Regions from separate parts of the Sphingopyxis sp. SE2 genome, predicted to be linked through region 3. Evidence: riboswitches for the same ligand, from Rfam matches in the RefSeq annotation. Region 3 holds a riboswitch; each other region holds the start of a gene.
What was found. Region 3 has a riboswitch for cobalamin ahead of cobW (cobalamin biosynthesis protein CobW). Riboswitches for the same ligand answer to the same signal wherever they lie in the genome.
Positions count from the first base shown of each region.

Region 1: it holds a riboswitch for cobalamin, as region 3 does, so the genes downstream of both, OVY29_RS18400 (TonB-dependent receptor plug domain-containing protein) here and cobW (cobalamin biosynthesis protein CobW) in region 3, are expected to answer to the same signal.
Region 2: it holds a riboswitch for cobalamin, as region 3 does, so the genes downstream of both, OVY29_RS01995 (TonB-dependent receptor domain-containing protein) here and cobW (cobalamin biosynthesis protein CobW) in region 3, are expected to answer to the same signal.

Region 1 covers NZ_JAPMXW010000001.1:3,873,111-3,879,851, reverse strand. The annotation lists gene OVY29_RS18410 (RlmE family RNA methyltransferase) at 1-387, shown strand, start outside; gene OVY29_RS18405 (S41 family peptidase) at 419-1,870, shown strand; cobalamin riboswitch at 2,069-2,253, shown strand; gene OVY29_RS18400 (TonB-dependent receptor plug domain-containing protein) at 2,397-4,349, shown strand; gene OVY29_RS18395 (DUF1636 domain-containing protein) at 4,349-4,756, shown strand; gene cobT (nicotinate-nucleotide--dimethylbenzimidazole phosphoribosyltransferase) at 4,753-5,769, shown strand; gene OVY29_RS18385 (histidine phosphatase family protein) at 5,766-6,335, shown strand; gene OVY29_RS18380 (adenosylcobinamide-GDP ribazoletransferase) at 6,332-6,741, shown strand, end outside.
Region 2 covers NZ_JAPMXW010000001.1:453,221-459,961, reverse strand. The annotation lists gene OVY29_RS02010 (class I adenylate-forming enzyme family protein) at 1-411, shown strand, start outside; gene OVY29_RS02005 (acetyl-CoA acetyltransferase) at 413-1,642, shown strand; gene OVY29_RS02000 (acetyl-CoA C-acyltransferase) at 1,644-2,804, shown strand; cobalamin riboswitch at 3,010-3,231, shown strand; gene OVY29_RS01995 (TonB-dependent receptor domain-containing protein) at 3,408-5,267, shown strand; gene cobO (cob(I)yrinic acid a,c-diamide adenosyltransferase) at 5,267-5,875, shown strand; gene OVY29_RS01985 (ABC transporter substrate-binding protein) at 5,875-6,732, shown strand; gene OVY29_RS01980 (iron ABC transporter permease) at 6,729-6,741, shown strand, end outside.
Region 3 covers NZ_JAPMXW010000009.1:380,227-386,967, forward strand. The annotation lists gene OVY29_RS24385 (TonB-dependent receptor domain-containing protein) at 1-534, shown strand, start outside; gene OVY29_RS24390 (ABC transporter substrate-binding protein) at 648-1,439, shown strand; gene OVY29_RS24395 (FecCD family ABC transporter permease) at 1,436-2,422, shown strand; gene OVY29_RS24400 (ABC transporter ATP-binding protein) at 2,419-3,201, shown strand; gene OVY29_RS24405 (DUF6925 family protein) at 3,198-4,178, shown strand; cobalamin riboswitch at 4,268-4,499, shown strand; gene cobW (cobalamin biosynthesis protein CobW) at 4,680-5,717, shown strand; gene cobN (cobaltochelatase subunit CobN) at 5,726-6,741, shown strand, end outside.

The sequences.
Region 1 (6,741 bases), on a different contig from region 3:
GAGGGGGTCGAAATCCTCGAGATGGATTTCATGGACGATGCGGCGCCCGATAAGCTGATCGAGGCGCTCGGCAGCGCCCCCGACCTCGTCATTTCGGACATGGCGGCGAATACCGTCGGCCATCCGCAGACCGACCATCTGCGCACGATCGGCCTCGCGGAAACCGCCGCCGATTTCGCGGTGCAGAATTTGCTGCCCGGCGGAGCCTTCGTGGCGAAAGTGTTCGCGGGCGGCGCCGACCGCGAATTGTTGACTTTACTAAAGCGACACTTTTCAACGGTAAAACACGCCAAGCCGCCCGCCAGCCGCAAGGGGTCACCCGAACTTTATGTTATCGCGCAGGGGTTCAAGGGCCGGCAAGATGGGAGCGAGGCGGACGCCGAATAAAGGTCGTTGGGTCGAACCGGGGAGAATATTGATGGGCAAGTCGAGGCGGCCGGTAGCGGCGCTAACGCTCGCGGCTTTGATGCTGGCGTCGTGCGGCGGCGACGGCGGAACGCTGGGCAGCGGCCCGGTCACGGTCACCCCGACGCCGAGCCCCACCCCGACGCCCAATTGCGCGCTCGCCTCGCGCCAGTCCTTTGCCAAGGCGGTGATCGACGAATGGTATCTGTTCCCCGGCGACGTCGCGAGCGGCGTCAATCCCGGCGCCTATAGCGACGTCCAATCCTATATCGATGCGCTGGTCGCCCCGGCGCGCGCGCTGAACAAGGACCGTTTCTTCACCTACATCACCTCGATCGCCGAGGAGAATGCCTTCTTTGAGAGCGGATCGAGCGCGGGTTTCGGCGTGCTCATGGCGTATGACGCGGTCAATCAGCGCATCGTCATCGCCGAAGCCTATGAAGGCGCGCCGGCCTTTGCGGCGGGGATCGACCGCGGCACCGCGATCGTCGGGATCGGCACGAACAGCGGCAATGTGCGCACCGTCGCGAGCATCGTCGCCGCCGGGGGGACCCAGGGGCTCACAGACGCGCTCGGCCCGAACGACCCCGGGGTGAGCCGCGTGCTGCGCATCACCGACGCGGCGGGCACGCGCGACGTCACCGTCGCCAAGGCCGACTATGCGCTCGATCCCGTTTCGGACCGCTATGGCGCCAAGATCATCAGCGAGGGCAGTCGCAACTACGGCTATCTCAACCTGCGCACCTTCATTTCGTCGGCCGACAACCAGCTCGGCGCCGCCTTCGCCGATTTCCGCGCGCAGGGCGTCACCGACATCGTCATCGATTTCCGCTATAATGGCGGCGGCCTCGTTTCGACCGCCAATCTGATGGGCGACCTGATGGGTGCTGGACGCGCCGGCCAGCTTTTTTCGCAGACGCGTTTCCGCCCAAGCAAGTCCGCCGAGGACGACGAGCATCGCTTCGCGCCTGGCGCGCAATCGATTGCGCCGACGCGGATCGCCTTCATCGGCACCGGGTCGACCGCATCGGCGAGCGAGCTGGTGATCAATTCGATGCTGCCCTATCTCGGCACCAATATGACGCTCGTCGGCAGCAACACCTTTGGTAAGCCGGTCGGCCAGATCGCGCTCGACAAGGCCGAGTGCGACGACCGGATGCGCGTCGTCGCCTTCGCCACCGGCAATGCAAGCGGGCAGAGCGACTATTACGACGGGCTGGCGCCGAAGATCGCGAACAGCTGCGCCGCGAACGACGATCTGGGCTTCCCGCTCGGCGACCCGCGCGAGGCGTCGATCCGCGCCGCGATCGACTTCCTTGCCGGCAACGCCTGCACGACGCGGATCGCCGACGCGAACGCCCGCACGGCGTCGAGCGACCGCCGTTTCGCGGTAGCGGCCCCGCCGACAATGCTGGTGCCCGACCGCCCGAGCGCGGCGCAGCGCGAATTGCCGGGGCTGTTTTAGGATCGATCGACATTCAGCCCATGGCGGCCTGCAAATGACTCGCGGCGAAGGGTGTTCAGAGGCACGTGACTCTGAAACACGATCTCGCCGGTGCCTTGGAACGAGGCCTTGAGATCCCGGCCTTCGCCGGGATGACGGAAAAATCATAAGCAAATATGATCCGAGAGGCGATTGACCGCCGCCTCCGAATAAGGCTAACGGCCGCGGCAAGCGACAGGTTCTCCGGCGACGGAGACGAAGAGGGAACGGGAAAACCCCGGCTGCCCCTGCAACTGTACGCGGCGAGCCATCGGCCATACGCCATTGGGACCCCGGTCCCGAGAAGGCGGCCGACCGGCGCCGACCCGCAAGCCAGGAGACCTGCCCGTCGCCGTCGTCTTTCGCGCGGACAGGGTGTGCCGGGCGGACGGGGGTGAACCCGCATGACGACAAAGCTGGCTGCGCAGGTGCGCGGGCGATGTCGTGCGTCCCCGAAGGACGACCGATCGGCCGCGCGCATGGGCGGCATTGTCGATGGGTTTGTCCAATGTTCAAAGTGATTTACCGAAGTTCGATCTGTCTCGCCGCCGTCGCGGCTTCCTCCACCGCCTCCGCCGAGGAGACGGCGCATGCGGTCGCCGCCGATGCCGACAGCATCACCGTCACCGCGACGCGCGCGCCGCTAACGCTCGACGAGATTCCGTCGTCGGTCGCGGTGCTCGACAAGGACGCGATCGACCGCGCGCAGGATATCGGCGTCACCGAACTGCTGCTACGCACCCCGGGGATCAGCATCTCGCGCAACGGCGGTTACGGCACCTCGACCTCGCTGCGTATCCGCGGCGCCGAATCCGAACATACGGTGACGGTGATCGACGGGGTCAAGCTCAACGATCCCTCGTCGACCGGCGGCGGTTTCAACTTCGCCAATCTGCTCGTGGGCGACATCGACCGGATCGAGGTGCTGCGCGGGCCGCAGTCGATCCTGTGGGGTAGCCAGGCGATCGGCGGGGTGATCAATATCGTCACCGCATCGCCGGAAAAGGAACTCGAAGGCAGCTTCGACCTCGAGGCGGGGTCGCGCGAGACGGTGAGCGCACGCGCCGCGATCGGCGGGCGCACCGGCCCCTTGAGCTGGCGCCTCGGCGGCCAGCGATTCGCGACCGACGGCATTTCGTCGCACGCCAAGGCGTTCGGCGGGGTCGAGCGCGACGGCTATCGCAACAGCAATGTTTCGGGCCGCGCCGAACTGGCGCTCGCCGACAATGTCAGCGCCGAGGTGCGCGGATATTATTCGAGCGGCCGGGTCGAGTTCGACGGCTTCAACACCGACAGCAGTGATTATGGGCAGAACAAGGAGTTCGTCGGCTATGCGGGGCTCAATTTTGCCCTCGCCGACGGGCGATTCCGCAATCGTGTCGCTTTTGCCTATACCGACACCAACCGCGACAATTTCAACCCCGACCGCGCACGTCCGCGCAGCTTCGAGGCCGACGGCAAGAACAAGCGCTGGGAATATCAGGGCGGCTTCGACTTGACCGACCGCATCACCGCGATTTTCGGGGTCGAGAATGAACGTTCGGACTTCCGCAGCCGTTCGCCGTCGGCGTCGCTTGGCGTCCCGCTTCCCGATTTCGTTCGCGGCAAGGCGGAAATCACCAGCATCTATGGCCAGCTCGGCATCGAGCCGGTGGACGGGCTGACGCTCAATGGCGGCGTCCGCCACGACGATCATAATCGCTATGGCGGGCGGACCTTGTTCGCGGCGGGCGGCGTGTGGCGCCTGCCGACCGGAACGGTGCTGCGCGCGCGCTATGGCGAGGGGTTCAAGGCGCCCGGCCTCTACCAGCTGTTCAGCGAATATGGGAATGTCGGGCTCGATCCCGAGGAAGCGCACGGCTGGGAAGCGGGGGTCGAGCAGCATCTGTTCGGCGACAAGCTGGTCTTCGGCGCGACCTGGTTCGACCGCACGACGAAGAACCAGATTATCTTCAACAGCTGCACCGACCCCGACGACCCGCTGTGCACTGTCCCCGGCAGCAATCCGCCGGTGCCGCGCTTCGGCTATTATCTCAACGTCGCGCGCAGCGAGGCGCATGGTATCGAGGGCGCCGCGGCGTTGACGCTCGGCGGGCTGACGCTCGATGGCAATTACAGCTGGATCGTCGCCGAGGATCGCTCCGAGGGCAGCGCCAATTTCGGCAATTGGCTCCCGCGCCGTCCGCGACATAGCGCCAATGCTTCGGCGAGCTATGACTTCGGTTCCGGGTTCGAGCTCGGCGCGGCGCTGCGCTGGTCGGGCAAAAGCTATGACAATGCGAGCAGTGCGCAGCGGCTGGGCGGCTATACGCTCGTCGATCTGCGCGCCGAAGTTGCCCTGTCGGATGCGGTGAAGCTGTTCGCGCGCGCCGAGAATCTCTTCGACGAGGAATATATGACGGCGTTCCGTTATGGCTCGCTCGGCCGCAGCATCTACGCCGGCATAAGGGGCCGTTTCTGATGCTGACGCGCGTCGATCCGGGCCCCGCGGTGGTGGTGTGCAACAGCTGCCGCCACAGCCGCGCGGCGCAGGTCGACGCGGCGGGCGTGCGCGGCGGCGCGCGGCTGGTCGAGGCGATGAAGCAGCTCCAGCGGGACGAACCGCGCTATGCCGCGATCGCGGTGCAGGAGATGGCGTGCCTTTTCGCGTGCCAGGATCATTGCACCGTCCACCTGCGCGCGCCGGACAAGATCGGCTATGTGCTCGGCCGCTTCAACGGCGATGAGGCGTCGGCGCGCGCGATCCTCGACTATGCCGTGCACTATGCCGCGAGCGAGCATGGCCGCGTCGCCTGGCCGCTGTGGCCCGAGGGGGTCAAAGGCCATTTTATCACCCGCACGCCGCCGCCAGGATTTGTCGCCGAATGACCAGTTTCGTTTCTGTCGAGGCCTTTGAAGCCGCGCTTGCCGACCTTGGCGAGCCCGACGCCGGTGCCGCCGCCGATGCGCGGGTGCGGCAGGCCGAACTCACCAAGCCGGCGGGGTCGCTCGGCCGGCTCGAAAATCTCGCGATCTTTTTCGCCGGCTGGCAGGGCCGGGCGCGGCCGCGGATCGAGCGTGCGCGCGCCGCGATCTTCGCGGGCAATCACGGCGTCACCGTGCACGGTGTCAGCGCCTTTCCGCCGAACGTCACCGCGCAGATGGTCGCCAATTTCGCCAGCGGCGGCGCGGCCATCAACGCCTTGTCGGAGGCGGCGGGGCTCGAGCTGGCCATCGTCGCGCTCGACCTCGACCGGCCGACCGCCGATTTCACCGTCGCACCGGCGATGCGCGAGGACGAATGCCTTGACGCGCTGAACCGCGGCGCGGCGGCGGTCGAGCCCGATCTCGATCTGCTCGTGCTCGGCGAGATGGGGATCGGCAATTCGACCGCCGCCGCCGCGCTTTGCGCGCGCAGCTTCGCGGGCGAGGTGGCGGGATGGGCCGGCCCGGGGACCGGGGTCGACGGGCACGGCGTCGCGCGCAAGATTCAGGTGATCGAGAGCGCGCTCGCCTTCCACGCCGAGGCGCCGCGTTCGGCGTTCGAAACGCTGCGCCGCGTCGGCGGGCGCGAGATCGTGGCAATCGCGGGCGCCATCGTGCGTGCGCGCCAGCTCGGCGTGCCGGTGCTGCTCGACGGCTTTATCTGCACTTCGGCGATCGCGCCGCTGGCGGCGGAGAACCCCGCGATCGTAAACCATTGCATCGCGGGCCATTGTTCGTCGGAGCCGGGGCACAAGCGCCTGCTGGCATTGCTCGGGCTCGACCCTTTGCTGTCGCTCGATATGCGGCTGGGCGAAGGCAGCGGCGCGGCGGTCGCCGCGAATATCGTGCGCAGCGCGCTCGCCGCGCACGACCGGATGGCGACCTTTGCCGAGGCGGCGGTCTCGGCCTCGCTGTGACCGGCTTCGCGCTCCATTTGCTGCGCCACGGCGCGCCCGAAACGCCGGGGCTGCTGATGGGACGCACCGACGGGGCACCGACCGAAGCGGGAATCGCGGCGTGTGTTGCGCAAGCGGAGGGCTTGGGCATCGAATGCCTGGTCGCTTCGGACCTTTGGCGATGCCGCGCGGCAGGAGAGGCAATCGGGTCGGCGGTCGACCTGCCGCTCACCTCCGATCGGCGCTGGCGCGAGCTCGATTTCGGTGACTGGGACGGTATGGCGGTGAACGCCGTCGACGACGGTGCCTTTGGCCGCTTCGTCGATGACCCCGACGCGAACCCACCGCCGGGGGGCGAGCGCTGGTCGGCGCTGGTGGCACGCATTGTTGCCGCGATCGCCGACCTCGCGCCGGTGCCGGCGCTGGTCGTCACGCACGGCGGCGCGATGCGCGCGGCCTTGCATGTCCTCTGCAGTTTCGACCAGCGCCGGCTCTGGGCGTTCGACCTGCCCTATGCGGCGCTGCTGTCGCTGCGTGTCTGGCCCGGCGAACGCCCGAGCGCGCAAATCGTGGGGCTGCGGCCATGAAGGGGCTGATCGTCGCGATCCAGTTCCTGACGCGCCTGCCGACGCCGCGCGTCGCGGTGTCGGGCGAGGAATTTGCCGCCTCGATGCGCTGGTTTCCCGCGGTCGGGCTGATCGTCGGCGCGATCGTCGCGGGCGCGGGCTGGGCGGGGGCGCGGATCGATCCGTGGACCGGCGCGCTTGCGGCGCTGATCGCCTGGGTCGCGGTCACCGGCGCGCTGCACCTCGACGGGCTGGGCGACATCGCCGATGCGAGCGGCGCGGCGCACAAGGACCGCGATCGGCTGATCGCGGTACTCGGCGATCCGCATGTCGGGAGCTTCGCGGTGGTCGCAATCGTTTTGCAACTGATCGCCAAGCTGGTGCTGCTCCACGCGCTGTTCGAACGCGAGGCGTTCGCCGCCGCCCT
Region 2 (6,741 bases), on a different contig from region 3:
ACCGACGACGGCTGGTTCCGCACCGGCGACCTGTTCGAGATCGCCGAGGACGGAGATTTCTATCGCTTCGTCGGGCGCTGCAAGGATCTGATCATTCGCGGCGGGGTCAATATCTCGCCCGAGGAGATCGACCAGATGCTCGGCGGGCATCCGCTGCTGGCCGAGGCCTGCACCTTCTCGCTCCCCGACCCGACGATGGGCGAGCGCATCGGACTCGCCTATGTTCCGCGTGGGAGCGACGATGTGGGGATCGGCGAGGTCGCCGATTATCTGCGCGGCCACGACCTCGCGGTATTCAAACTGCCCGAGCGCCTGTTCCGCTTCGACGCGCTGCCGCGCAACGTCACCAACAAGGTGATGCGCAGCGAAGTGCGCGAAATGGCGCTCGCCACTCTCGAAAAGGAAGCCTGACATGGCAAAGAACGTCTTCATCCTCGGCGGCGCGCAGACCGACTTTTCGCGCAACCTCGAACGCGAGGGCGGCGGGCTGTTCGAGCTGTTCCGCGATGTCGCCGAAGCCGCTTTCGTGGCGACGGGGATCGAACCCAAAGAGGTCGAGACCGCGCATGTCGGCAATTTCGTCGGCGAGCTGTTCGCGGGGCAAGGCCAGCTCGGCGGCTTCTTCGGCCATGTCCACCCCGACCTCGCGGGCATCCCCGCTTCGCGGCACGAAGCCGCCTGCGCGTCGGGCAGCATCGCGATCCTCGCCGCCGCCGCCGAGATCGAGGCCGAGCGCTACGGGCTCGCGCTCGTGCTCGGCATCGAGCTGATGCGCAACGTCCCCGGCCAGCGCGCCGCCGAATATCTTGGCGCCGCCGCGTGGGCGGGGCGCGAGGCGCAGGAGGCGCGTTATCTGTGGCCCTATATGTTCGCGCGCGTCGCCGAGGAATATGAGGAGCGCTTCGGGCTCGACCGTGCGTATCTGCGCGGCATTTCGGCGAACAATTTCGCCAATGCCAAGAAGAACCCATATTCGCAGACGCGCGGCTGGGCGATTACCGACGATCATCTCGGTGAGAATGACGAGGTCAATCCGTTGATCGAGGGGAGTTTGCGCAAGTCCGATTGCGGGCAGGTTACCGACGGGGCGGCTGCGATCTTTCTCGCCTCGGCGGAAGTTGCCGAACGTTACGCGCAGCGTCGGGGGATTTCGATCGACTCGATTCCGCGGATCAAGGGATGGGGGCATGCGACCGCGCCGCTGCTCTATTCGACCAAAGTCGCGGAAAGCAGAGGCCAAGGCTTTGTTTTTCCAAGCGTTCGCAAGGCGATGATGGATGCGCTGCGGCGCGCAGAGATGCCCGACATCTATGCGTGCGACGGGGTCGAGGTGCATGACTGTTTTTCGATCACCGAATATATGGCGATCGATCATTTCGGGATCACCAAACCGGGCGAAAGCTGGCGCGCGGTCGAGGACGGGACGATTGCGCTGGGCGGGAAGCTGCCGGTCAATCCGTCGGGCGGGCTGATCGGGCTCGGGCATCCGGTAGGTGCCACCGGGGTGCGGATGCTGCTCGACGGATGGCGGCAGGTCACCGGAAACGCTGGCGATTATCAGGTCGAGGGCGCGCGCAACTTCGCGACCTTCAACGTCGGCGGCAGCGCGACGACCGCGGTCAGCTTCGTCGTCGGCACCTGATTTGAGCGAGGTCTATCTTTACGACGCGGTGCGGACGCCGCGCGGCAAGGCGCGGCCCGATGGCGGGCTCGCCAAGCTCAGCCCGCAGGAGTTGGTGCGCCAGCAGGCGGCGGCGCTTGCGGCGCGATGCGGCGATGTCGCTACGACGCCAGATGTGCTGCTGCTTGGTTGCGTTACGCAGAGCGGCGAGCAGGGTGGGCATATCGCGCTGGTGTCGAAGCTGCACGCGGGGTTGCCCGACCAGACCGCCGCGCACAGCATCAACAATTATTGCGCGTCGGGATTATCGGCGATCGGGCAGGCGGTCGCGAAGGTCGCGAGCGGCGAGATCGCGGTGGCGCTCGCGGGCGGGGTCGAGTCGATGAGCAGCGCGCCCTTCCTCGGCGATCGCGCCGGATATTACACCAACGACGAATTGCCGCCGCGCGCGCGCTTCGTGCCGCCGGTGCTGGCGGCCGACCGGCTGGCGAACAGCGAAGGCATCGCGCGCGCCGAACTCGACGCGGTTGCGCTCGCCTCGCAACTGAAAGCTGCTGCTGCGGAAACCGATCCCGCCCTGCAAGCCTCGCGCGTCGCGACCGGCGCGCTCGACGGCGAGGAGTGTATCCGGCCGCAAACGAGCGCGGAATCGCTCGCCGCCGCACCGGCGGCCTTTGGCGAGTTGCAGGCGCAATATGCGGGCGCACTCGAAGGCGCGACCTTTGAACCGCTGCACAGTATCGCGCATGCACCGCCGATCTGCGATGGCGCGGGGCTGGCGCTGGTCGGCGGCGACGGGCTCGGCATCGCGCCGCGCGCGCGCGCGGTCGCCTTTGCCGAAAGCGGCGGCGACCCTGCTGCTTCGCTGACCGCGGGGTTCGCGGCGATGGACAAGGTGCTGACGCGCGCCGGGCTGACGCTCGGCGAGATGGACCGGATCGAGTTCATGGAAGCGTTCGCGGTCACGATCGCCAAATTCATGCGCGACCGCGATGCCGATCCGGCGCGCGTCAATGTCAGCGGCGGCCATCTCTCCAAGGGCCATCCGATGGGCGCGAGCGGCGCGATCCTGACCTCGACCTTGCTCGACGCGCTCGATGCGTGCGGCGGGCGTTATGGACTGGTCGTGCTGACCGGCGCGATGGGGGTCGGCGCGGCGATGGTGGTCGAGCGGGTGGCTTAGAACCAACTCCTCCTGTGGCGGAGCCATGGGGAGGTGGCAGCCCGGAGGGCTGACGGAGGGGCATTGGCGCTACGGTTTCGGCCCCTCCACCACCGCTTCGCGGCGGTCCCCCTCCCCATCGCTTCGCGACAGGGAGGATTGCGTCTCGCAAAAGCCGATTGCGCAAAAGCGTGGCTGCGCTATGGGCGGCGCGTGCGGGGCTTGCCCCGCGCATGATCGCGCCGGTGCCCGAAAGGGCTTAAAATGGGAACGCGGTAAAGGGGTTCGTCCTGAACCCCCGAAGCCGAGGCTGTCCCTGCAACTGTAAGCGGCGAGCGCGATGCACCGGTTCGAGGCTTTCGGACCAGCCACTGGGATCATCCTGGGAAGGCGTGCATCAAGCCCAGACCCGCGAGCCAGGAGACCTGCCGGCGTGGGTCGCTCAATGCCATGGCCCAGGGAAAGGCCGCGGCACGGAGGATTCCGTCGAGCGACGACCAGGCGGCTGGAGCCGCCTCGGTGCGGTGCCGCAGGCGTTACGCCACTTGCGACGCCGGCATCGGTCGATCGCGTCCCACGCAGTCGGCAGGCTCCGCCTTCGTTGCCGGCGTGCAGGGACTTCCGATGTTGAAATTTGCGACCATTTCTCTTTTGACACTGGCAACGGCAACACCGGCGCTTGCCGAAACCGTCGATAGCGAGCGCGGAGACGATATCGTCGTCACCGCGTCGGGCATCGAGCAGCCGCGCGACGAAGTCGGTCAGGCGATCACGATCATCGACGCCGACACGATCGCGCGGCGCCAGTCGGTCGATGTCGTCGACCTGCTCGCGACCACGCCCGGCGTGCGCTTCAACCGGTCGGGCAGCACCGGATCGGTCGCGAGCATATCGCTGCGCGGCGCCGAAACAACGCAGACGCTCGTGCTGATCGACGGGGTGAAGGTCAACGACCCGAGCGGCATCGGCGACGGATATGATTTCGGCCATCTGCTGACCGGCAATATCGACCGGATCGAGGTGCTGCGCGGGTCGAACTCGGTCGTCCACGGCAGCCAGGCGATCGGCGGCGTCGTCAGCCTGATGACCGCAACCCCGGCCGAAGGCTTCGCCGCCGATGCCTCGGCCGAATATGGCTATAGCGATACTTTGAATGCCAAGGCCGATGTGTCGGGCACCGCCGGGGCGATTTCGGGCGGGATCGGCGGGGCCTATTTCCGCACCGACGGCATTTCGTCGGCGGCGGTCGGCACCGAGAAGGACGGATACAAGAATTTCGCAGGCAACGCGCGGCTGAAGGTCGCGTTCAGCGACGCGCTGAGCCTCGACCTGCGCGGCTATTATATCAACGCCGACCTCGATTACGACAGCTTCTTCGGCGCGCCCGCCGACAGCGCCGACGTCGCCAAGCTCGACCAATATGTCGGCTATGCGGGGCTGAACCTTGGCCTGTTCGACGGCAATTTCACCAGCCGCGCGGCGGTGACGTGGATGCGGGGCGAGCGCGATTATTATTTCGTGCGCGGGACGGCGCCCGATTACGGCTATTCGGGCAGTAATTTGAGGTTCGAATATCAGGGTGTCGTGACGCCGGTACAGCAGGCCAAGCTGATCTTCGGTTACGAGCATGAGCGCCCCGACTATGATTTCTTCGGCTTTGGATCGACCGACAGCCAGAAGGCCGATATCGACAGCGTCTATGCGCTGGGGATCATCCAGCCGGTCACCGGCCTGTCGCTGTCGGGCGGCGTCCGTCACGACGACCACAGCCAGTTCGGCGGCGCGACGACGCTCGGCGCCAACGCCAATTATTCGCCGAACGCGGGCGCGACCAATTTTCGGCTGAGCTATGGCGAGGGGTTCAAGGCGCCGTCGCTGTACCAGCTCTACGACGCGTTCAGCGGCAATGCCGCGCTGCGCCCCGAACGGTCGAAAAGCTATGATATCGGCGTCGACCAGAGTCTCGCGGAAGGCCGTGCGCTGATCTCGCTCACCGCGTTTCTGCGCAACACCGACGACCAGATCAATTACGACAATGCGACCTTTACCTATGGCAATATCGACCGCACGCGCGCCAAGGGGGTCGAGGCGACGCTTGCGCTGAAGCCCGTCGACGCGCTGAACGTCACCGCGTCGTACAGCTATATCGACGCGCGCGACCGGTCGGGGCGCCCCGCGTTCGACGGCAAGCGCCTGCCCCGCCGCGCCGAACATGCGGTCAGCCTGTCGGCCGATTATGACTGGTCGTTCGGGCTGTCGACGGGCGCGACGCTGACGATGGTCGGCGACAGTTTCGACGATTTCGCCAATAACGTACCGCTCGACGGCTATGCGCTCGCAGGGATCCGCGCATCCTTCCCCGTGAGCGGCCATTTCGAGATTACCGGCCGCGTCGACAATCTGTTCGACGCCGATTATGCGACGGCGTTCAATTACGGCACCTATGGCCGCGCGGCCTATGGCGGCGTGCGGACGCGCTTCTGATGAAGGCGCGGAGCGGCGCCGAGCATAAGGCGAAGATGAAGAAGATCCAGGCGGCGCAGGCGAAGAAGGTCGCGGCGAAGACGGTCGAAAAGGGGTTGGTCATCGTCCACACCGGTCCCGGCAAGGGCAAGACTTCGGCCGCGCTCGGCATGGCGGTGCGCGCGATCGGACACGGGATGAAGGTCGGCGTGATCCAGTTCATCAAGGGCGCGATGACGACCGGCGAGAAAGCCGTGTTCGACCGCTTCCCCGACCTGATCGAATTCAAGCCGATGGGCGAAGGCTTCACCTGGGATACGCAGGACCGGACGCGCGACATCGCGGTCGCGCGCGAAGCGTGGGACGAGGTCAAACGGATGATCGCCGATCCCGACTATGCGATGGTGATCGCCGACGAGCTCAATATCGTGCTGCGCTACGACTATCTGCCGGTCGATGACGTGGTGGAGGCGCTGGGTACGAAACCGCATATGACGCATGTGGTCATCACGGGCCGCAACGCTCCCGAGGCGTTGATCGACGCCGCTGATCTTGTCACCGAAATGGCGCAGGTGAAGCATCCGTTCCGCGAGCAGAATGTGAAGGCGCAAAAGGGAATCGAGTTTTGATGCGGCGGCGCGGCCTTTTGGCGGCGGCCGCGCTGCTCGCGGGCGGCGCGGGGCTGCTGTGGGCGGCCTCCTCCGCCCCGCCGGTCAAGGCGCCGGCGGTGCCGCAGCGCATCGTTTCGATCAACCTGTGCGCCGACCAACTCGTGCTCGCCCTCGCCGACCGGAAGCAGATCGCCGGGCTGACGAAGAACGCCACCGACGCGGAAATGTCGGGCGAGGCGGGGGCAGCGCGTGGACTGCCGCTCCTCAGCAATTCGGCCGAGCAGATTTTGGCGATCGAACCCGATTTGATCGTCGGCATGCCCGCGAGCCGCAGCGCGGCGCTCCGCGCGCTGCCACCGCAACATTATCCGCTGCTCGACCTCGCGACCGCCAACACGCTTGGCGAAATTTACACGTCGATCCGCAAGACCGCCGCGGCAGTCGGCCACCCCGAGCGCGGGACCGCGCTGATCGCGCGGATGGAGCGCGAGCTGGCGGGGCTTCCCAAGCCGGGCAAGGGCCGCGTCGCGGCCTATTACCAGCGGCGCGGCTATATGACGGGGACGGGAACGCTGATCGACGAAATGATGGCGCGCATCGGGCTGGTCAACCTCGCGGGCAAGCTCGGCAAGCCGCCGCTCTCACAACTGAGCCTCGAGGAGATGGTCGCGGCCGAGCCCGATTTCCTGATCGTCGAGAGCGCGACCGATGTCGTGACCGACCAGGGGAGCGAGATGCTGCACCATCCCGCGATCAAGGATATTCCGCGCATCAGCATAGCGCAGGCGTGGACCGTGTGCGGCAGCCCCGCCTACACGCGGGCGGCGCGCAGCATGGCGGCGCAGATCGCGCGGCACGACGGGGGCCGCTCATGAGCCGCTTTG
Region 3 (6,741 bases):
GATGGCAAGGCCACCATAAGCGCGACCTATTTCGATAGCCGCCTGAAGGACGAAATTTTCACGACCTTCCCCGCTCCGACCTTCATAGCGACGCCATCAAACCGTGCAACTTTGTCGAAACAGCATGGCATTGAGGTGGCCCTTGCCGCCCGTCCAATTCCCCAGATCAGGCTGGACGCCGCCTACACATGGCTTCATGCGCGAGAAAACGGCACAGTCGAGGTGCGTCGCCCCAAGCATATCGGCAGTTTCAACGCGACAGTGTTCAGCAAGGATGAGCGCTTTTCGGGTACGTTGACAGTGCGCTACAACGGGCGTCAGACCGATGTCGCGTTTACAAATCCAAGCTTCATTCCGGTGCGCGTGTCCCTGAGGGAATATGTACTGGTTAACCTGAATGCCGAATACAAGTTGCGCCCCAACATTTCGTTGTTTGCGCGCGTAGAAAACCTCATCAACGAGCAATACGAAGAGGTGTTCAGTTTCGCCACTCCGGGCCGCGCAGGCTATGGTGGCGTTCGCGTCCGCTTCTGATGTTCCGCAAGGCGCTCTGCCTCCTTTGGATGATCTCCGTGCTTCCGGCTCTGGCCGGTTGCACGGAGCCGTCTGGTAGTCGCAGCCAGGCGGCAGCAAAGCCAGTCCATGTCATGTCGATGAACCAGTGCACGGATCAGCTTGTCCTGGCATTGCTGCCACCTGAGCGGATCGCGTCGGTCACTTGGCTGTCGCGCGATCCCGACGGCTCCCTCATGTTCCGCGAGGCTGCGCGTGTCGACATCAACCATGGAATGTCGGAGGAGGTCCTGCGCCAGAAGCCGGACCTGGTTATTGCCGGGGCATTTACGACGCCGGCAACACGCGGACTGCTTAAGCGATTAGGGTTTCCAATGATCGAGGTCGATCATGCGGAAACCTACGAAGATATCCGCAAGATAACCCGACAGGTCGCCAAGGCAGTAGGAGAGCCCGCTCGCGGCGAGGAATTGATCGCAAAAATGGACCGCCAACTGGCCGACCTTGCGCGCGATCCGGGCCCGCCGCTACGAGTGGCTGCGTGGGATGGTGCTGGCTTCAATGCAAGCACGGGGTCTCTCTATGACACTGTGCTCAAGACAGCCGGTGCGACCAATGTTGCCAACACACTGCAGAAGAGCAGCTACGGCAAACCGGATATCGAAATCCTGCTCCTTTCTGCTCCGTCCCTGCTGGTGAAAGGCGCCGGGGTAGGTCGCCGCCCGGGGCTTCGCGAAAACGTCGAGCGACACCCTCTAATCCGTCGCTACTGGGACGGTGACCGTACGCTGACGATCCGACAGGCGTACTACGTTTGCGGAACGCCGATGGTGACGGAAGCCGCGATGCAGTTGCGCAACGAACTTCGTTCAGCGGCTCTCCATGCCCGCTCTCCCCTTCCCTTTGCCGGTGGGAAATCGCTATGACCCGGTGGCTTGTTCCCATGCTGGTCAGTTGTCTGCTCGCCAGCGCTTTCGCTTCGGTGCTGGCTGGCTCCGTCTGGTTGACACCACGCGAAGCGTTTCAGGCGCTGGCTTTCGATCATGCGGATCTGGCTGGCCAGATCGTCACCCAGATCCGCCTGCCACGGGTTGTCCTTTCGATGGCCATCGGTGGCATCCTTGGCCTCTCGGGTGCCGTCATGCAGGGGCTGTTGCGAAACCCGCTGGCTGACCCCGGCCTGCTGGGCGTTTCGGCAGGTGCCTCGCTCGGTGCGGTCATCGCCATCTATTTCGGCTTTGCCGCCAGTTTTACCCTTGCCGCTCCGCTGTTTGGTCTGACAGGTGCATTCGTCACCACAGGCATTGCCTTCATCCTTGCGCGGGGAGGCGGTACCCTATCGCTCATCCTGGCCGGGGCAGCAGTCAGCAGCATAGCCAGTGCAGGCGTCAGTCTGGCGCTCAACCTCTCCCCCAATCCTTATGCCGCTTACGAGATCATGACCTGGCTGATGGGTTCGCTTGCCGATCGAAGCTGGGATCATGTCCGCCTTGCCACACCCTTTATCCTTGCCGGGGGTACGATGCTTCTGCTGACGGGCCGAGCTCTGGATGCTCTTGCATTGGGTGAAGCGCAGGCTGAAAGCCTGGGGATTGCGGTTTCACGAACGCGCATGCTGGCGCTGATCGGTACGGCCCTTGGCGTCGGAGGCGCAACCGCCGTATCCGGAACGATCGGTTTCGTAGGCCTGATTGCGCCTCACCTTGTCCGGCCTCTGGTCGCCCATCGTCCAGGCAAGGTGCTCATCCCGGCCATGCTGGTTGGAGCCGTTCTGGTAACCCTCGCCGACATCGCGTCGCGCACATTGGTATTCCGGGGCATGCCGCTAAATCTCGGGGTGTTCATCAGCCTGATCGGGGCACCGTTCTTCCTGTGGCTGGTCCTTCATGTCCGGAGACGCACCGCATGAGCGCGCTGCACTTTCATGGTGTTTCGGCGCGCCGGGGGCAGCGTCTGGTCCTTGACGGGATATCGGCGCGTGTTCCATCGGGCCATCTGACTGCTGTGATCGGCCCCAATGGCGCCGGCAAGAGCACCTTGCTGGACATCACATCGGGCCTCAAACGCCCGGTGCAAGGTTCGGTCGAACTCGATGGCAAGGACCTCCACCGCCTTGGCCGCCGGGAACTTGCCAAGTTGCGTGCCTATCTGCCGCAACGTGCGGGGGTTGATTGGCCGATCACCGTAGAGCGCGTGGTTGCGCTCGGGCTGACTCCGGCGCTGCCAGCATTCGGCACCATACCGTCCGCTCTGCTTCCCGCCATCGACGATGCACTGCTCGCCTGCGATCTGCTGGGTTTGCGGGATCGGCCAGCCACGCAATTGTCGGGTGGCGAACTGGCGCGGGCAATGCTGGCCCGCGCGATTGTCGGCGATCCAGCGCTTCTGATCGTTGATGAACCAACCGCGGGTCTGGATCCACGCCATGCCATCGATGCCGTCCAGCGTCTCAAGGCCCGGACCACGGCCGGGTGCACGGTTGTCATGGCGATCCACGATCTTGATCTGGCCTTGGCCTTCGCGGACTCGATCCTCGCAATCCGCGATGGGCGATTGCTTGCACACGGTCCGACGCACGAAGTCGTCACCGAAAGCCTACTCACCTCGCTCTATGACGTTCCGGTCCGGTTATCTCGTGACGGGGACGGCATTTCCGTCCGCTTTCTCAAGTCCGGGGTATCATCATGAACCAGATTTCCTTTGACGAACTGGCACGTCTCGCGTGCGACCCTGGCCATGGCTGGAGCATCGGCACATTCGGTGCGATCGGCGAATTCATTCGCGACGAGGATGAGCCGGCCACGGTTCAAAACGACCGCGACAATATCGAAATCGTGACCGCTCGCGGTGCCTTGCGGATCAGGCATTCGGATAGCTTTGAATGCCTTGCCTGGGATAGCCTGTCCTCTGATGGCGAAAGCTGGGGTCATGCAATGGCGCTCTGCGCGCCTCTGACTGGTTCGGTCGATCGGGCTGTCGTATCTTTGGGCGCCGATACCGACGCCATTCGCAGGGAAGACCAGTCGAGCCGCCTGTTCGACATGGGCGTTTGTAACGGCACCATAAGGATGTGCGCCCGCACTGACGACGAAGCGCTGATCGGGGCTCTCGAGGCTCTTGAAGGTCAGGACCTGCTGTCTTCGCCAACAGTCATGGCCGAGGTTCTGCGTGCGCAGCCCCACCGGGTCATGCTCTCGCCTGCCGGACGGATCGAAGTCTTCCAACCGATTCCGCCTCCGGATGGGAAATCGCCGGAAGGCCCGCACACCCATCTGCTTGCCAAGCTTATCGGGAAGGGTCGGCCACATGGCGCCAACGTCCCCATTCCGGATGGCTATCAGTCGATCCTGAACATTCACCCTCGCTCACCTTGGCGGAACGCACTGGGTGAACGGCACGATTTCGTGCCCGATACGGACACCGCCTTTTCACCTATGCTTGAACGCTTTGGCCTTGATCAGGATCGTGCCGTGGACGCACATATCCGCACCGCTGTGGCTGAAGGCGCAAACCCTGAATTCTTTGATTGGCCCGACACACGGCGGGGCCGAACGAAAGCCCGCATCGTCCTGCGCCGTCTTGCCGCTGCCGGTCACGAGCACGTGGGTCCCTGGCGCGTCTGGTTCGACCGCGCTCCCGTTGAAACCGATGAAACGGAACAGTGAGGTTGCGCCTGCAATTTCAGCGCGAACTTTGATTGGCATGATCGAAGTTTGGGTCTAGAGATATTCAATGATGATGCGGGTTTGCCCGTGCCATCGATGATCGCGCCGGTGCCCCCAACGGGGCTTAATCGGGAATGCGGTGCGGGAGCGTAGCTCCCAAATCCGCGGCTGTCCCTGCAACTGTAAGCGGATAGCGCGATGCACATTTTTCCTGCGCGTGCAGGAAAAGCCACTGGACCGCGCATGAACGCGCATCTGGGAAGGCGTGCATCAAGCTGTGACCCGCGAGCCAGGAGACCTGCCGGCGCTCTGGTCGCTCTTGCCCGGGTCCAGGGGATGGCCAAGGCACGGTACTCTTCCGTCTGAGCGACGAAGCTGTGCGGCTGGGGCTGCACGGCCGCGTGGTTTCGGGCGTCTGTCGCGCCAGCCCGTTGTCGCGCGCCGACCGGACCTGTCCGGCAAGCCCTGCCCGGTGTCGCTCTGGCGCGCGGAGGAACTGCCATGTCGGACCTGTCAAAGGTACCCGTCACGATCATCACCGGCTTTCTGGGTGCCGGTAAGACCACGCTGATCAGCCACCTGATCCGCAACGCTGGCGGACGCCGATTGGCTGTGGTCGTCAATGAATTCGGTACTCTGGGGGTGGATGGGGACATCCTACAATCCTGCGCCATTCCCGATTGCCCGGCGGAAAACATCGTCGAACTGGCCAACGGCTGCATCTGCTGCACCGTGGCGGACGATTTCATTCCCACCGTAGAGCGCCTGCTCGCGCTTGATCCGCGCCCTGACCATATCCTGATCGAGACATCAGGGCTGGCCCTGCCCAAGCCCTTGCTCAAGGCCTTCGACTGGCCGGCAATCCGCAGTCGCATCACGGTGGATGGCGTCCTTGCGCTGGCCGATGCCGAAGCGGTTGCTGCCGGACGGTTTGCCCCCGATCTTGCAGCGCTGGAGGCCCAGCGCGCCGCAGACCCGGGGATCGACCACGAAACCCCGCTGTCCGAAGTCTTCGAGGACCAGCTTGCCTGCGCCGATCTCGTTTTGCTGACCAAGGTTGATCTGGCCGGACCTGACGGAGTCGCTGCCGCAAGGGCAGCCATTGCGGCCGAAGCACCCCGCCCCGTGCCTGTGATCGAGATAGCCGAAGGGATTGTCGACCCTCGCGTGATCCTTGGACTTGGAGCTGCCGCCGAAGACGATATCGCTGCCCGGCCCTCGCATCACGACAATGAGGATGATCACGAGCACGACGATTTCGACAGCACCGTCATCGCGCTCGGCGAGATTGCCGATCCCGCCGATTTGGTGGCGCGTATCGAAACGCTCGCCCGCGACCATCGCATCCTGCGGGTAAAAGGCTACGCTGCCGTGACTGGCAAGCCCTTGCGCCTCTTGGTGCAGGCCGTCGGGTCGAGGGTTCGTCACCAGTACGACCGCCCATGGCGCCCCGATGAGCGGCGCCAGACCACCCTGGTCGCCATCGCCGAGCATGACGATATCGACGAGCCTGCCATTCGCGCGGTGCTGGCAGGCTAAGCTAGGCCGTGCACGTCATCTTTCGCGAAACGCATGGGATGGAGGAAACGGCCATCCCACAGGATCTGGGGCAGGAGCCTGCGGATCTTGTCGTCCTGTCCTTCTCGGACAGCGATCTTGGTGCGTTCGCGGAAGGCTGGCGCCAGGCGCAAGCGGCGGATCCGGCATTTCCTTCGTTGCGGCTCGCCAATCTTGCCGCGCTGATCCACCCTTTGTCGGTCGACACCTATATCGAAAAGACATTGGCCGGGGCAAAGGCCGTGCTGATCCGGCTGATCGGCGGCACGCCCTATTGGAGCTACGGCCTTCAACAGGTCGAGACCCTCGCCCGATCGCGCGGGATTGCGCTTGCTGTCCTGCCTGCCGATGGTCGGCCGGATTGGCACCTCGACAGTGTCTCCACGCTTCCTGCCGCCACGCTGGCCAAGCTTTGCCAGTTGTGTGACGAGGGCGGCGCGGCAGCGGCGCGCGCGGCCCTGGCCGCTCTCGCGCACGCCGCAGGGCTTGGCGTCAGCACTGTGACGCAATGCACGGCTTTGCCGGCAACTGGCGGATGGCACCCCTCCTGCGGGATCATCGATCCTGCCAGCTTCAGGCCCAATGCGGATCGGCCGCTGATCCTGATCGTCTTCTACCGTGCGTACCTCGCCGCACACGACCTGCACCCGATCGCCGCGCTTCATTCCGCGCTTGAACAACGCGGCTTTGACGCGCTCTCGATCTTCGTCCCCTCGCTCAAGCCCCCTGAGGTCAGGGCACAGGTGGATCGCTGGGTGCGTTCGCTGGCGCCTGCAGCCATCGTCAATGCCACGGCTTTTTCAGCGCGGGGCGAGGATGGCGGAACGCCGCTCGACGGGGGGGGCGTTCCGGTCTTCCAGATCGCGCTTGCCACCGCACCGCGCGCAGGATGGGCGCGCACATCGCGTGGCCTCTCGCCGGCTGACCTTGCCATGCATGTCGTACTCCCCGAGATTGACGGGCGCATCTTTGCAGGCGTGTCGAGCTTCAAGGAAGCGGGCGAACG